4 regions of the Paraburkholderia sp. J67 genome follow, and region 2 is predicted to be linked to each of the others. Evidence: predicted binding sites of a transcription regulator. Region 2 holds the regulator's gene; each other region holds the start of a gene.
What was found. Region 2 encodes LexA, which represses DNA repair genes until DNA is damaged. Its sites were predicted from a motif close to ACTGTATNNNNATACAGT; they were not measured.
Positions count from the first base shown of each region.

Region 1: U5782_RS23220 (ATP-dependent helicase) is a predicted target of LexA. The motif match lies at 1,767-1,784, and genes of this name have one in related genera.
Region 3: U5782_RS06225 (DNA topoisomerase IV subunit B) is a predicted target of LexA. The motif match lies at 1,205-1,222, and genes of this name have one in related genera.
Region 4: imuA (translesion DNA synthesis-associated protein ImuA) is a predicted target of LexA. The motif match lies at 1,430-1,447, and genes of this name have one in related genera.

Region 1 covers NZ_CAJMZK010000013.1:134,072-137,528, reverse strand. The annotation lists gene U5782_RS23235 (MATE family efflux transporter) at 1-455, opposite strand, end outside; gene U5782_RS23230 (RNA-binding S4 domain-containing protein) at 647-868, opposite strand; gene U5782_RS23225 (hypothetical protein) at 1,172-1,621, shown strand; gene U5782_RS23220 (ATP-dependent helicase) at 1,785-3,457, shown strand, end outside.
Region 2 covers NZ_CAJMZK010000017.1:83,367-86,823, reverse strand. The annotation lists gene U5782_RS26350 (DUF2939 domain-containing protein) at 1-527, opposite strand, end outside; gene U5782_RS26345 (hypothetical protein) at 665-1,036, opposite strand; gene lexA (transcriptional repressor LexA) at 1,093-1,743, opposite strand; gene U5782_RS26335 (sulfate ABC transporter substrate-binding protein) at 2,044-3,087, shown strand; gene cysT (sulfate ABC transporter permease subunit CysT) at 3,263-3,457, shown strand, end outside.
Region 3 covers NZ_CAJMZK010000002.1:519,212-522,668, forward strand. The annotation lists gene U5782_RS06210 (ATP-binding cassette domain-containing protein) at 1-249, shown strand, start outside; gene U5782_RS06215 (DUF86 domain-containing protein) at 287-637, opposite strand; gene U5782_RS06220 (nucleotidyltransferase family protein) at 634-924, opposite strand; gene U5782_RS06225 (DNA topoisomerase IV subunit B) at 1,293-3,284, shown strand; gene parC (DNA topoisomerase IV subunit A) at 3,336-3,457, shown strand, end outside.
Region 4 covers NZ_CAJMZK010000013.1:31,999-35,455, reverse strand. The annotation lists gene U5782_RS22715 (hypothetical protein) at 1-458, shown strand, start outside; gene U5782_RS22710 (hypothetical protein) at 455-1,027, shown strand; tRNA gene U5782_RS22705 (tRNA-Pro) at 1,208-1,284, opposite strand; gene imuA (translesion DNA synthesis-associated protein ImuA) at 1,543-2,367, shown strand; gene U5782_RS22695 (DNA polymerase Y family protein) at 2,288-3,457, shown strand, end outside.

The DNA.
Region 1 (3,457 bases), on a different contig from region 2:
CGCAGCACGGCCGCGTATTCGCCGACCTGATGGGCGAGCACGGACGGCTCGCCGAGCGCAACGAGCACGGGCGTGGCGAACGACAGCAGGAGGAACGCGGGCACGGCCAGCAGCAGCGAGAGCGCGAAACCGGTCCAGTAGATGTGCGGCACGCGGTGCAGATCGTCGGCGCCGCGCGCCTGCGCGACGCTCACGCTCACCGAGGTCAGCACGCCTTGCAACACCGTCACCACGACGAAGAACAGATTGGCGCCCAGGCCGCCCGCTGCGAGCGCACCCGCGCCCAGCGAGCCGAGCAGGACGGTGTCGGTCACGCTCATCGCCATCTGCGAAAGCTGGGCGATGGCGAGCGGCGCGGCGAGGCGCGCGGTGTCGGCGGCGTGGCGGCGCAGCGAGGGCGGGGCGATGGCGCGGCGCGCATCGTGGGCGCGCGTGGGGGCGGTGGATCGGGTCATGAAAGCAGACGCGGCGCGAATAATCGCGCCGCGTGTCCTGTGTGTGCGTTCGTGTCGGGGCTGAAAGCTTATGGCGAGATTACCCTGCTTTCGGACAAAAAGCACTTATCTGGTGCATTTGCTTTCGGAAGCGTTTCGGTAGAGCTTCGTCCGCGCTTCGCCGCCACCGGGGCCGAACGTGCCGGCGCGGGCTAATCCGCCTCCTGGATCGCGATGCGCGTATCCCCCAGCAGTACCGATTGACCCGCGCGGATCTTGCAGGTCTTGCGCAGCTCGACTTCGCCGTCCACCTTGACGGCGCCCGAGGCGACGATCTGCTTGGCCGAGCCGCCGCTATCGGCGAGACCCGTGATCTTCAGAAGGTTGTGGAGTTCGACGTAGTCGCCGGTCAGGGTGAAAGCGAGATTGGGCATGGCGTATCGGGAATCAGGAGCGCGCCGCGCGGGCGCGCGAAGGGTGAGCATCATAAGCGATCCCACGCTGGCGAGCGGTGGATACATCTCGGGGCCAGATGTTATGAAATCGTCAGAAAGTGAAACGGTGAGTAACGCTGCGGGACTTGGCAGGCTTCCTCAGACAAAAATGGATTCACCCCAGCCGGGAACGCTGCCTCACACCAGCATCACGTGAGGCAGCGGCTTTATCGAGCAAGACCGCGCCGCATGGGCACGCCCATTGCGGACCGGTCACTGGAACTACTGCAAAGAGGATATGCCATGACCCAGATTCGCAAGCTGCTTACCGCTACTGCTATCGCCACTGCTGCCGTCTTTGCGCAGAGCGCCTTCGCCCAGACCGCGGCGCAAGCAGGTGTCGAAGCACCGTCTGCCGCACCCAGCCAGGCACCGGCTGCCAACGGCATCGCGCAACCCGCGCCCGCCCCGCAGAACCTGACCGCGCCGCAATCGAATGATCCGCTGGTGCAAAAGCGTAGTGCCAACGCGCAGGCCAACGCGGAATACCGCAGCGCCAAGAAGTCGGCCAATGCCGAGTACAGCGACGCGAAGAAGCAAGCCAAGTCGCAGTACAAGTCGCAGGTCAAGGACGCGAAGATCAACCACAAGGCCGATCGTCAGGCCAATGATTCGGAAATGAAGGATCAGATGAACGGCCAGTCGGCCCAGCAGGCGGGCGCCCAGCAACAGGGCGGTACGGCCCAGCCGTAAGGCTCGTTTTTTTCGACTGCTTGAAGCGGCGGCGCCCGGAAACGGGCGTCGCCGTTTTTACATGGGTACGATGTTCAGGGGCTGATCGCGACGTTCGCATATAAATATCGCCAGATCACGGCAAGATCGACGCTTGCCGGGGTGAGGTGTATGGATATACAGTATGCGTCGCCGCGTCTCGTATAAGACGCGCTTCCATCTCTTGTCATCTGCTGCCGTGTCCACCGTCTCTCTCGCCGATTCCTCCCGCGCCGAAACGGGGTTGCCCGACGTGGCAGCCTACCTCGCGAAGCTTAACGACGCCCAGCGCGCCGCAGTCGAGCACGGCGGCCCGCAGGCCTTCGCGCCGGGTGCCGTACTGCCCGAGCCGCTGCTCGTGATCGCCGGGGCGGGGTCAGGCAAGACGAATACGCTGGCGCATCGCGTCGCGCATCTGGTCGTCAATGGCGCCGATCCACATCGCATCTTGCTGCTAACGTTCTCGCGCCGTGCGGCGCAGGAGATGACCCGGCGCGTCTCGCGCATCGCAGCGGGCGTGTCGGGCGCTGCCGCCACGCTCTCGCAAGGGCTCACCTGGGCAGGCACGTTTCACGGCGTTGGCGCGCGGTTGTTGCGCGAATACGCGGAGCAAATCGGCCTTTCGCCAGCGTTCACGATCAACGACCGCGAAGATTCCGCCGATCTCATGAACTTGGTGCGTCATGAGTTAGGATTGTCGGCGAAAGAGAAGCGATTTCCCGCTAAATCGACGTGTCTGGCGATCTACTCGCGCGTCGTCAACACCGGCGACTCGCTCGCGAACGTGCTTGCGCGCTCGTTCTCCTGGTGTCTCGAATGGGAGCCGCAACTGCGTGCCTTGTTCGCGGCGTATACCGAGGCCAAGCAGAAGCAGAACGTCCTCGATTACGACGATCTGTTGCTATATTGGGCGCATATGGCGGCAGAACCGGCTATCGCCGCCGATCTCGCCGCACGCTTCGATCACATTCTGGTGGACGAGTATCAGGACACCAACCGCCTGCAAGCGTCGATCCTGCTCGCGCTCAAGCCCGATGGCCGCGGCCTCACCGTGGTCGGCGACGATGCCCAGTCGATCTACGCGTTTCGTGGCGCAACGGTGCGCAACATCCTCGATTTCCCCGCGCATTTCGATCCGCCCGCGCGACAGGTGACGCTCGAACGCAACTACCGCTCGACCGAACCGATCCTCGCCGCGTCGAACGCGGTGATGGATGCCGCCACCGAGCGCTACACCAAGAACCTCTGGACCGACCGCGCCTCGCAGCAGCGTCCGCGTCTCGTTACCGTCGCCGATGAAGCTACCCAGGCGCGCTACGTGGTCGAGCAGATTCTCGAAGCGCGCGAGGGCGGCATGAGGCTCAAGCAGCAGGCCGTGCTGTTTCGCGCCGCGCACCACAGTGCGACGCTCGAAATCGAACTCGCGCGTCGCAACATCCCGTTCGTGAAGTTCGGCGGGCTGCGTTTTCTGGACGCCGCGCACGTCAAGGACGTGCTGGCGGTGCTGCGCTGGGCGGAGAATCCGCTCGACCGCGTGGCGGGCTTTCGCGTGACGCAACTGATGCCCGGCGTCGGGCCGGCCACGGCCGCGCGGCTGCTCGATCAGGTTGCAGCGTGCACGGGGGCTTACCGCGCCGCCCAGGCGCTCGCCGCCTTCGCGCCGCCGCCGCGCGCGGCCGAGGACTGGCCTGCGTTCACTTCGCTCATCGACACGCTCGGCGCGCGCGCCACGCCCTGGCCTGGCGAATTCGAGCGGGTGCGGCGCTGGTACGAGCCGCATCTGAAGCGCAATCACGAAGACGCTCAGGTGCGTCTGGC
Region 2 (3,457 bases):
GCGCGCGGTTGCGGGGCTGGCGCGCCGCCATTGCCGGACTCGGGCTGCGGCGTGGTTTGCGGTGCGGTATCGGCAGTCGACGTTGACGCTTGCGTGTCAGGCGCTGGCGGCACGGGGCGCTCGCCGGGCTTGCCGGTGGGCGGCATACCGTTGAGCAGCGCGGCCACGCCTTCAGGCGTTGCATAGGCATCGACGAGCGGGCCGATCAGCGCCGCGCCAATGACTGCGCCCAACATCAGCAGCGGATTGCTGCTGTGCTGCGCCTGAATGCGCTGTTGCAGCATGTCGCCGACCTGCTGCTTGAGACTCACGCGCAACGCCGGGTAATCGACATACTCGTTCAATGCGACCGCATCGCGCGCATCCGCGGCCTGCTTGAGGCGGTTCAGCGCGAGATACGGCGACGCGTAGCCATAACCGAGCGCGGCCACGACGACGACCGCTGCAACGGCGATCGCGACGGGTTTCTTCCAGTTCGAGGGGCGGTGTGCAGAGGGTGAGGCGTTGGGCGTAGTCGTATCGGTCATCGGGGAGGGCGGCCCCGCGCGAGCGGGGCAGGACAAAGGTTCAATCAAGGTGTTGACCGCCTTCGCGCGAAAACGATCCCTCGATATTTCCCGAGCCCGCCCAACGCCACCCGGCTTCCCCGACCCATCTCACCTGCTTACTTCGCCAGCGCCACCGGCATGTCGCCGCTTTGCTCGGCGATGCAGCGATCGATGGCGCGGCACACCGCATCCATCGTGCCGACCATGATGAGCCGCGACGGGCCGTGATAGACGCGCACCGGCGCGCGGCGTGCCGGCTGTTCCGTATTGAGCGTGCTATTGAGCGAGACGCGCGCGAACGCGGGCTGCGCCGAGGGCAGCGGCGGCAGCTCCGGCGTAGGCGCCTCGACTGCGGTGTCCTCGAAGAGCGAGCCATTGAGTGCCGCCGCCGAGGCGCGCGCTTCGCGCACCGCGCACGATGCGATCCCACGCAGATGGCGCAGACGGCCGAATTGACGGAAGGGCAACAGGCGGGCAAGGCGTTCCATGACTCTCTCTCCAGAAGATGCGCGGACCAGGCGCTGACGCGGCGCGGTCGGAATTATCAGAATTCGGTGGGACGGATCAGACCGACTGCGATGCCTTCCAGCGCGAATTCCGCGCTGCCGGCCGCGACGAAAATATTGTCGTAGTCGGGGTTTTCGGCGATCAGCTCGATCCCGTTGGGCTGGCGCTTCAGACGCTTCACGGTGACGTCGTCGCCCAGACGCGCAACGATGATCTGGCCGTCTTTCGCTTCCGCTTTCTTCTGCACGGCGAGCAGGTCGCCGTCGAGGATGCCCGCGTCGCGCATCGACAGGCCGCGCACCTTCAGCAGGTAGTCGGGGCGGCTCGAGAAGAGCGCCGGGTCGCACGCATAGTTCTGCGAAATATGTTCCTGCGCGAGGATCGGGCTGCCCGCCGCGACGCGGCCGACGAGCGGCAGCGACAACTGCATGAGCCCGGGGTGCGGCAAGGTGAACTGATACGGCTGGTCGTCCGGGCCGGGCATCAGACGGATGCCACGCGAGGCGCCCGCAGCCAGTTCGATCACGCCCTTGCGCGCGAGGGCGCGAAGGTGTTCCTCCGCGGAGTTGGCCGAGCTGAAACCGAGTTCGGCGGCAATTTCGGCGCGCGTGGGCGGAAAGCCGGTGCGCTCGATCGCGCGGCGGACCAGATCGAAAACCTGCTGCTGTCGTGCGGTGAGTTTGGTCATGGCGACACTGTATGTTTGAACAGGTGACTGTATTTTTATACAGTACTCGCCGCTTTTCAAGTGTTACTTGAGGTTTGTCATTCCGGTGGCGCTACAGCGGCGTTTTGCGATGACCGAACGGACGAAAACATGCGTCAACAGCTGATTCCTCCGCCCTTACCACTTTTGCGTATTAAAAAATGAGAAAACATCATTTTTAATAATGTAAGCCAATCGCTAGACTGGCCTCCATCGATCGCTGCACACCACAAAACGCGCGACGAAACGCGACTACACGCACGACAACACGGAGAAAGCGGGATGAAACAAGGCACTACGGGGCGCGCATGGCTTAAGACGCTGGCGGCGAAACTGGTTATCGGCGCGGTGCCGCTCTTCGGCATGGCCGTGCTCGCACCGGCTGCCCATGCGGACACGTCGCTGCTCAACGTCTCCTACGATCCGACGCGCGAGCTGTACCAGGACGTCAACGACGCCTTTATCAAGCAGTGGAAGGCCAAGACGGGCGAAACGCTCACCATCAAGCAGTCGCATGGCGGCTCGGGCGCCCAGGCGCGCTCGGTGCTCGACGGACTGCAAGCCGACGTCGTGACGCTGGCGCTCGCCTGGGACATCGACGCGCTCGCCAACAAGGGCATCGTCGCGAAGGACTGGCAAAAGCGCCTTCCGGACAACGCCTCGCCGTACACCTCGACCATCGTGTTCCTCGTGCGCAAGGGCAACCCGAAGCACATCAAGGACTGGGACGATCTGACCAAGCCGGGCGTGTCGATCGTCACGCCGAATCCGAAGACCTCGGGCGGCGCGCGCTGGAACTACCTCGCGGCGTGGGCCTACGCGGAACACCAGCCGGGCGGCAACGACCAGAAGGCCAAGGAGTTCGTCACGAAGCTCTACAAGAACGCCGGCGTGCTCGATTCGGGCGCGCGAGGCGCGACCACGAGCTTCGTGCAGCGCGGTATCGGCGACGTGCTGATCGCCTGGGAAAACGAGGCCTTCCTGTCGCTCAAGGAATTTGGTCCGGAGAAGTTCGAGATCGTGGTGCCGTCGGTGAGCATTCTGGCCGAGCCGCCGGTTGCGGTGGTGGACAAGGTCGTCGACAAGAAGGGCACGCGCAAGGTGGCCGACGCCTATCTGCAGTTCCTCTATAGCGAGGAAGGTCAGGAGATCGCGGCGAAGAACTTCTACCGTCCGCGTTCGGACAAGGTGCCGGCGGCGCTTACGGCGAAGTTCCCGAAGCTCAAGCTCTACACGGTGGACGACACCTTCGGCGGCTGGACCAACGCACAGAAGACGCACTTTGCCGACGGTGGCGTGTTCGATTCGATCTACCAGCCGCAGTAAGCGAAGCAAGCAGCAACGGCAGCAAAAGCAGCAACGACCGGATGCCTGAAGCGTCCGGCGCAACATAAAACAAGGCGCGCCTCACGAGGCGCGCCTTTCGGCGCAGCGCAATTCGTACGATCCGCACGCGATTCGCCCACGATTCGCCCGCGCAACCCATGTGAAGAGATAGAGCATGACGACGTTCCGATTACAGAAGCCAGGCGCCTTGCCCGGGTTCGGCGTGACGCTCGGCATCACGGTGGCGTATCTGAGCCTTGTGGTGCTGATTCCGCTTGCGGCGACCTTCCTCAAGACCGCCACGCTCGACTGGGCGCAGTTCGTGCGCGCCGTGTGGTCGCCGCGCGTGATCGCGTCGTACCGCCTCACG
Region 3 (3,457 bases), on a different contig from region 2:
GCGGGGCGCAACGCGCAGCGCGGCGTCAAGCTTTCGTTCAAGGAGCAGCGCGAGCTGGACGAGCTGCCCAAGCGCATCGAGGCGCTGGAGACGGAGCAGAAGACCATCGGCGCGCAGATCGAGGACGGTTCGATCTTCGCGAAGGACGGCCGGGAAGCCACGCGACTGACCGAGCGCTTTGCGCAGATCGACGAGGAACTGCTCGTGGCGCTGGAACGGTGGGAAGAGCTGGAAGCGAAGCGGAAGTAACGCGATGCGAGAGAAGCGGCCTGTGAGGGCCGCTTTTTTATGGCTGGCGCGAGCGCTGCAGCGCTCGTTCGAGCTCAGGAAGATCTCGCTGGATCGTTTGCCACACAAGATCGAGATCGACCGCGAAATACGCGTGCGACATCTGGTTGCGCATGCCGTACATGTCTTGCCAGGGAATATCGCCATGGCGAGCAACAAAGTCTGGATCGACGCGCATGATGTTGCGCGAAGCTTCGCCGATGATCTCAAAATTGCGCACAACGGCGTCGATTGCCATCGGCGTTGCCTTGAACGATTGCACGGAAAGTGGTGCCGTGTATTCGCGAATGCGCGCAATCGCTGTCAGCATGTGCTCGATGAAGTGTGGCGTGCGAAGTTCGCCTTTCATATCCGCACCGCTTCTGCAACGATCCGCTCGCGCAGGGTGTCAGGCAGGCCGCCCGACGTGACGATATCGACCGGCACGCCCAATAGCGTTTCCAGCTGTCTTTGCATTCGTGCGAGATCGAACAGCGTCGTTTCCGGCGTGGTATCGACCAGCAGGTCAAGATCGCTATCTTCGTCGTCCTCGTCCCGCGCCGACGAACCGAACACGCGCGCATTCATCGCGTGATGGCTCGCGACGATCTCGCGGATTTCCGCGCGATGCGCGCGCAAAGCTTCGGATGGTCTCATGACGGCTCCATGCTCCTCTCGATTCCGGGAATCCTTGCAACGAACGGTCCAGCAAAATCTGGTCCAAAAACCCGCAGGCGGCGCAGCTCGAAACCCCTTGCCGCACGCGTCCGATTCTACGCGAGTCACGTTTCCCACCGCCCCCTGGCCGAACGGCCGACCCTCAAGCAAATTGCCGCGCGGTCCCAAATCAGTACAATACCTCGCGAATACGGTCGACCGGGCTGCTGCGCGCGTTTTGCGCGCCCTGCGAGCAGCCCGCTCACGCCTTTGTTTCGTCACGGTTTTTTTGAACACTCAACGCGTTTTCCCCGCAGATGTCCACAGCATCTGTGGACAAGCGCGCGGACCACTCCCTGCGGATCACCATGTCAACGAAGAAGTCAAACGCTGCGAACGCTGGATATAGCGAAGCGTCGATCAAGGTGCTCAAGGGCCTCGAGCCCGTCCGGCAACGGCCGGGCATGTACACGCGCACCGAGAATCCGCTGCACATCATTCAGGAAGTCATCGACAACGCTTCGGACGAAGCGCTCGGCGGCTTCGGCAAGCGCATCACCGTCACGCTGCATGCGGACCAGTCGGTCTCCGTCGAGGACGACGGCCGTGGCATCCCGTTCGGCCTGCATCCCGAAGAAAAGGTGCCGGTCGTCGAAATCGTTTACACCCGCCTGCACGCGGGCGGCAAGTTCGACAAGGCCGCCGGCGGCGCCTATACGTTCTCGGGCGGCCTGCACGGCGTGGGCGTCTCGGTCACCAATGCGCTCTCGAAGCGCCTCGACGTGACCGTCTGGCGCGACGGCAAGGTCGCTGAACTCGGTTTCTCGAACGGCGACGTCGTCAAGCCGCTGACCGTACGCAATGCCTCGCGCGACGAAAAGAAGACTGGCACGCGCGTGACCGCGTGGGCCGATCCGAAGTATTTCGACTCGCCCAATCTGCCGTTCGGCGAACTGCAACGCCTGCTGCGCTCGAAGGCCGTGCTGCTGCCCGGCGTCGAAGTCGAACTGGTCAATGAAAAGACCGGCGAGCGCCTGAGCTGGAAATACGAAGACGGCCTGCGCGGCTATCTGCTCGAAGGCATGGGCGGCGCCGATCTGCTGATCCCGCTGTTCGAAGGCGAGCGCTACGCCGACGGCCGCACCAACGACGACACCTTCGCCGAAGGCGAGGGCGCCGCCTGGGTGGTGGCCTGGTGCGAGGAAGGCTCGCTCACGCGCGAGTCCTACGTCAACCTGATTCCGACCCCCGCGGGCGGCACGCACGAAAGCGGCCTGCGCGACGGCCTGTTCCAGGCGGTGAAGAGCTTTGTCGAATTGCACAATCTTCAGCCGAAAGGCGTGAAGCTGCTGCCCGAAGACGTCTTCGCGCGCGTCTCGTTCGTGCTCTCCGCCAAGGTGCTCGACCCGCAATTCCAGGGGCAGATCAAGGAACGCCTGAACAGCCGCGACGCCGTCAAGCTGGTGTCGTCGTTCACGCGTCCGGCGCTCGAACTTTGGCTCAACCAGCACGTCGAGCACGGCAAGAAGCTCGCCGATCTCGTCATCAAGCAGGCGCAGGCGCGCACGCGTGCGGGCCAGAAGGTCGAGAAGCGCAAGAGCTCGGGCGTGGCCGTGCTGCCCGGCAAGCTCACCGACTGCGAGTCGACCGATATCGCGCGCAACGAACTGTTCCTCGTCGAGGGCGATTCGGCGGGCGGTTCCGCGAAGATGGGCCGCGACAAGGAATATCAGGCCATCCTGCCGCTGCGCGGCAAGGTGCTCAACACGTGGGAAACGGAGCGCGATCGCCTCTTCGCCAACAACGAAGTGCATGACATTTCGGTGGCGATCGGCGTCGATCCGCATAGCCCGGACGACACCGTCGATCTCTCGAACCTGCGCTACGGCAAGATCTGCATTCTCTCGGACGCGGACGTCGATGGTTCGCACATCCAGGTATTGCTGCTCACGCTGTTCTTCAAGCATTTCCCGCAACTGATCGAGCGTGGTCACGTGTGCGTGGCGCGCCCGCCGCTGTTCCGCGTCGATGCGCCCGCGCGCGGCAAGAAGCCCGCGCAGAAGCTCTACGCACTGGACGAGGGCGAGCTCGAAGCGACCCTGGACAAGCTGCGCAAGGACGGCGTGCGCGAGACGCAATGGTCCATCAGCCGCTTCAAGGGTCTCGGCGAAATGAGCGCCGAACAGCTCTGGGACACGACGATGAACCCCGACACGCGCCGCCTGTCGCCCATCGTGCTCGGCGACCTCGACTACGAGTCCACCGTCTCGCGCATGACGATGCTGATGGGCAAGGGCGAAGCGGCTTCGCGCCGCTCGTGGATCGAAGAGAAGGGCAACGAAGTCGAAGCGGACATCTGATCCGCGCCTTCAGACATAACAGCCCACACCAGATTACGGACTGATTGAAACATGGACGATCTTTTTGTTGAAGCGAATGGCGCCGCGGAAGGCGGCGACACGCTCACGCTCGGCCACTACGCGGAGCGCGCGTATCTCGACTACGCGGTGAGCGTGGTCAAGGGCCGTGCGCT
Region 4 (3,457 bases), on a different contig from region 2:
CGTTGGATGGAGGCATAGCGGTAAATGAAGTACCGCTTGAGACCCCGCTATTTGACCCGCTTGATGCAGTGTTCCTCGTTGGCGGTGTTTGGCGGGCGGGCCTCCGAGGGGTTGCGGAGTGGGGCGTAAAGGGTGTTGGTGCGTCTCTTGAGCGAACAGCGCTGTATAGCTTGCGCACGCGGTACTATGCGCTTATGCAGCGGCCATTGCGCTTTGCCGCTGAACCGCTCAGACACATGAAAGAGCCAGGGCGGTTCGTACCCGTTCATATTCTTCGGCTTGCTATCAAATATGGCAAGCGCACTCCTGATCCACGAGGAGCGTCGGGGATTTTTATGTATAAAATTCCAATTACTCGTCTAGGAGAAAGTAAAACTTCGAAGAAATATGTTTTAGAAGTTCTTGTTAGTGAAAGTGATTATATAATTTATCATTTTAAGTATGGTCCTGTAAAATGAAAAAAATCGCTGTTCGCGTTGGTGAGTACATTGAGTCCATCGTGGAAATCACATGGGATGGACAGGGGAATTCTGTAATGTGCGACGTTAGATACATTGCAGCGAACCCGCCAGGTGTGCCGACTCTCAGTGAGCAGCTTGATCAGAAATTCAATATCACGGAGCGAAACTATATTCTGACCGGCGGCTTTTTTTCGATGGCACTTGATCCGCAGGGACGGATTATGGATTGGTCTATTTATACCAATCCGAATCGATGGATTCGAGGAGAGCGTCGTTTTGAAGAAGGCATACCGGCGACCGTTCATATTGACGCGGAATTTGATGAGAATAGGCACGGTAGTATCGGGGAGCCGACAGAGTTTTATGAACCGGTTCGCGGTACATTTTATCTTTCGTGGGGCGAGGCTTCGACATGGTATGCGCTTGCTCCTGCCCTGGCGTTGGGCGTGACTGGAGACAACGGTCTGGCTCAGATTCGGTTAGATGGTCTGCATGTGCAAACGGTCGGACAAGAGCCTACAGGTTTCTGGGCGATGCTACGGCGACGCTTTGGTGGACACAATTGAGCGATATGACGATGATCGCCGGCATGCAAACATGCATCGCCCATTTTCTGTCGCGGGAAGCGACGAAGTCGCATTGCGAATCTGGCCGGAGGCGTTGATCGAGCTTGGCCGACATAGCCTCCACGCAGCCGCAAAAAACAAAAAGCCCAGCCGGTTAAGGCTGGGCTTTTTGCTTGATACTGGTCGGAGCGATAGGATTCGAACCTACGACCCTCTGATCCCAAATCAGATGCGCTACCAGGCTGCGCTACGCTCCGAAGAGTCGTGGATTGTAGCGGCTCTTTATATGCCGCGTCAAATGAGTTTGCGTTTGGCCTGCATACGCCCGTATCTCGACAGCCGCCTCACGCCAAACCCCCAGACCCGCCCCCCAAAAACCTCCTTCCAGGAACCGTCCTAAATACTGTATAAATATACAGGTTGGCGGCGTGCACCGATGCACCGTCCCAACCTCCTCGTCATGCCCCGTTCAGCGTTGGGTAGGGCGTTCTATTTCCTTTTTCCAGAGCGCGATCATGGCGGCAGCACTCCAGCTAGCGGCGACACACCTGCCGCCCCGGCTGCAAAGCCGGATCTGGCAAGGCAACCAGGTCGCCTGCACGAGCGGGCGCACGGTGCCGAGCGGCCATGCCGCGCTCGATGCGCTGCTGCCTGGCGCGGGCTGGCCCGCGGGCAGTCTGAGCGAGTTGCTCGTCGAGCAGGGCGGTATCGGCGAGATGCGGCTCGTCGCGCCCGCGCTGCGCACGCTCACTGCTCAGGAGAGGCGGCACGTGCTGCTCGTCGCGCCGCCGTGGCGACCCTATGCGTGCGCGCTCAAGGCGTGGGGCATCGCGCTCGAGCGTCTTGTCTGGGTGCGTGCTGATGACGATGAGGCGCCCTGGGCCGCCGAGCAGGCGCTCAAGCAGGACGGCATCGGCGCCGTGCTGCTGTGGCAGCCGAAGGCGCGCGCCGACGCCCTGCGGCGCTTGCAGGTCGCCGCGCAGGATTCGCAGGCGCTGGCCTTTCTGATGCGCCCGCCCGCGGCGCGCAGTCAGTCGTCGCCGGCGCCGCTGCGCATGGTCTGCACGCCGGTGCCGCCGCCCGAGGCGGATACGCGTCTGAATCGCCGTGAATGGATGCAGTTCACGGGGGTGCGCGTCGATATTTTCAAGCGTCGCGGGCCGCCGCCCGCCCAGCCACTCGTCGTCACTTTGCCGCTACAGGAGTCGGTGCTGCCCCAGCCGGGCGCCGCGCCGACCATGCCGTGGCCCGGGGTCAATCATGCTGTGGATCGCCGTCACCTTGCCGTTGTTGCCGCTGGAGGCCGTGAGGCCGCCGCTTCCGTCGATCGGGTCGTCTGAGGGCGAAGGTGAGGATCTAGCCGAGCGCTGCTATGCGCTTGCCGATCACGCACGCATCCTGATCGCCGATCGCGACGCGTTTCGCCTCGGCGTGCAGCCCGGCAGTACGCGCGCACATGCGCTCGCGCTGGCGCCGGGCCTCGTGCTGCTCGAGCCCGATGCGGCGCGCGAGACGCGTGCATTCGAGGCACTCGCGCTCGCCTTGCTCGCCTACACGCCGAAGGTCTCGCTCGCGCAATCGTCGCAATCCCATACGTTGCTGCTCGAAGTCGGCTCCGGGCTGCGGCTGTTCGGCGGCGTGCGCGCGCTGCTCGCGAGGGTCGAGGCCACGGTGGCCGATTGCGCTCACGCCGCGCGCATGGCCTGCGCGCCCACGGCGTGGGGCGCATGGACGCTCGCGCAGGCGCATGCGTGCGCCGGGGCCCATGCCGTGCGGCGTTTCCGGGTGCTCAAGGAGCGCACGCTCGCGCGCGTGCTCGATGCGTTGCCGGTCACGCTCGCGCCGTTCGCCGTGCAGCACGAACATGCGCTCACGCAGATCGGTTGCGCGACGCTCGGCGATTTGCGGCGCTTGCCACGCGACGGCATCGTGCGGCGTTTCGGCGATGGCGTGCTCGCCTGGCTTGCGCAGGCGCGCGGCGAGGCCCCCGATCCGCGTGCGTGGTTCACCGCGCCGCCGTCGTTCCATGCGTCGCTCGAATTGCAGGCGCGCGTGGAGAGCGCCGAAGCGCTGCTGTTCGCCGCGCGCCGCCTCGTGATGCAGCTGGCGGGCTGGCTCGCCGCGCAGCACGGCGCGCTCTCCGGCTTCGAGCTGCGTCTGGAGCACGAACTGGCGTCGCGCCACGCGCCGCGCACGTCGAGTCTGCGGCTGTCGTGGGCCGCGCCATCGCGCGACGCCGAGCATCTGCTGTGGCTGCTGCGCGAGAAGCTCAACCAGACCGAGCTGGCCGCGCCCGTGATTGGCATGGCTCTCGTGGCTGATCAGGTGAGCGAGTACGCGCCGCCCACCGACACGCTGTTCCCGTCGCCCGAGGCCTCGGATGCGTCGCTTGCGCAGCTGTTCGAGCGCATCGGCGCGCGTATCGGCGAA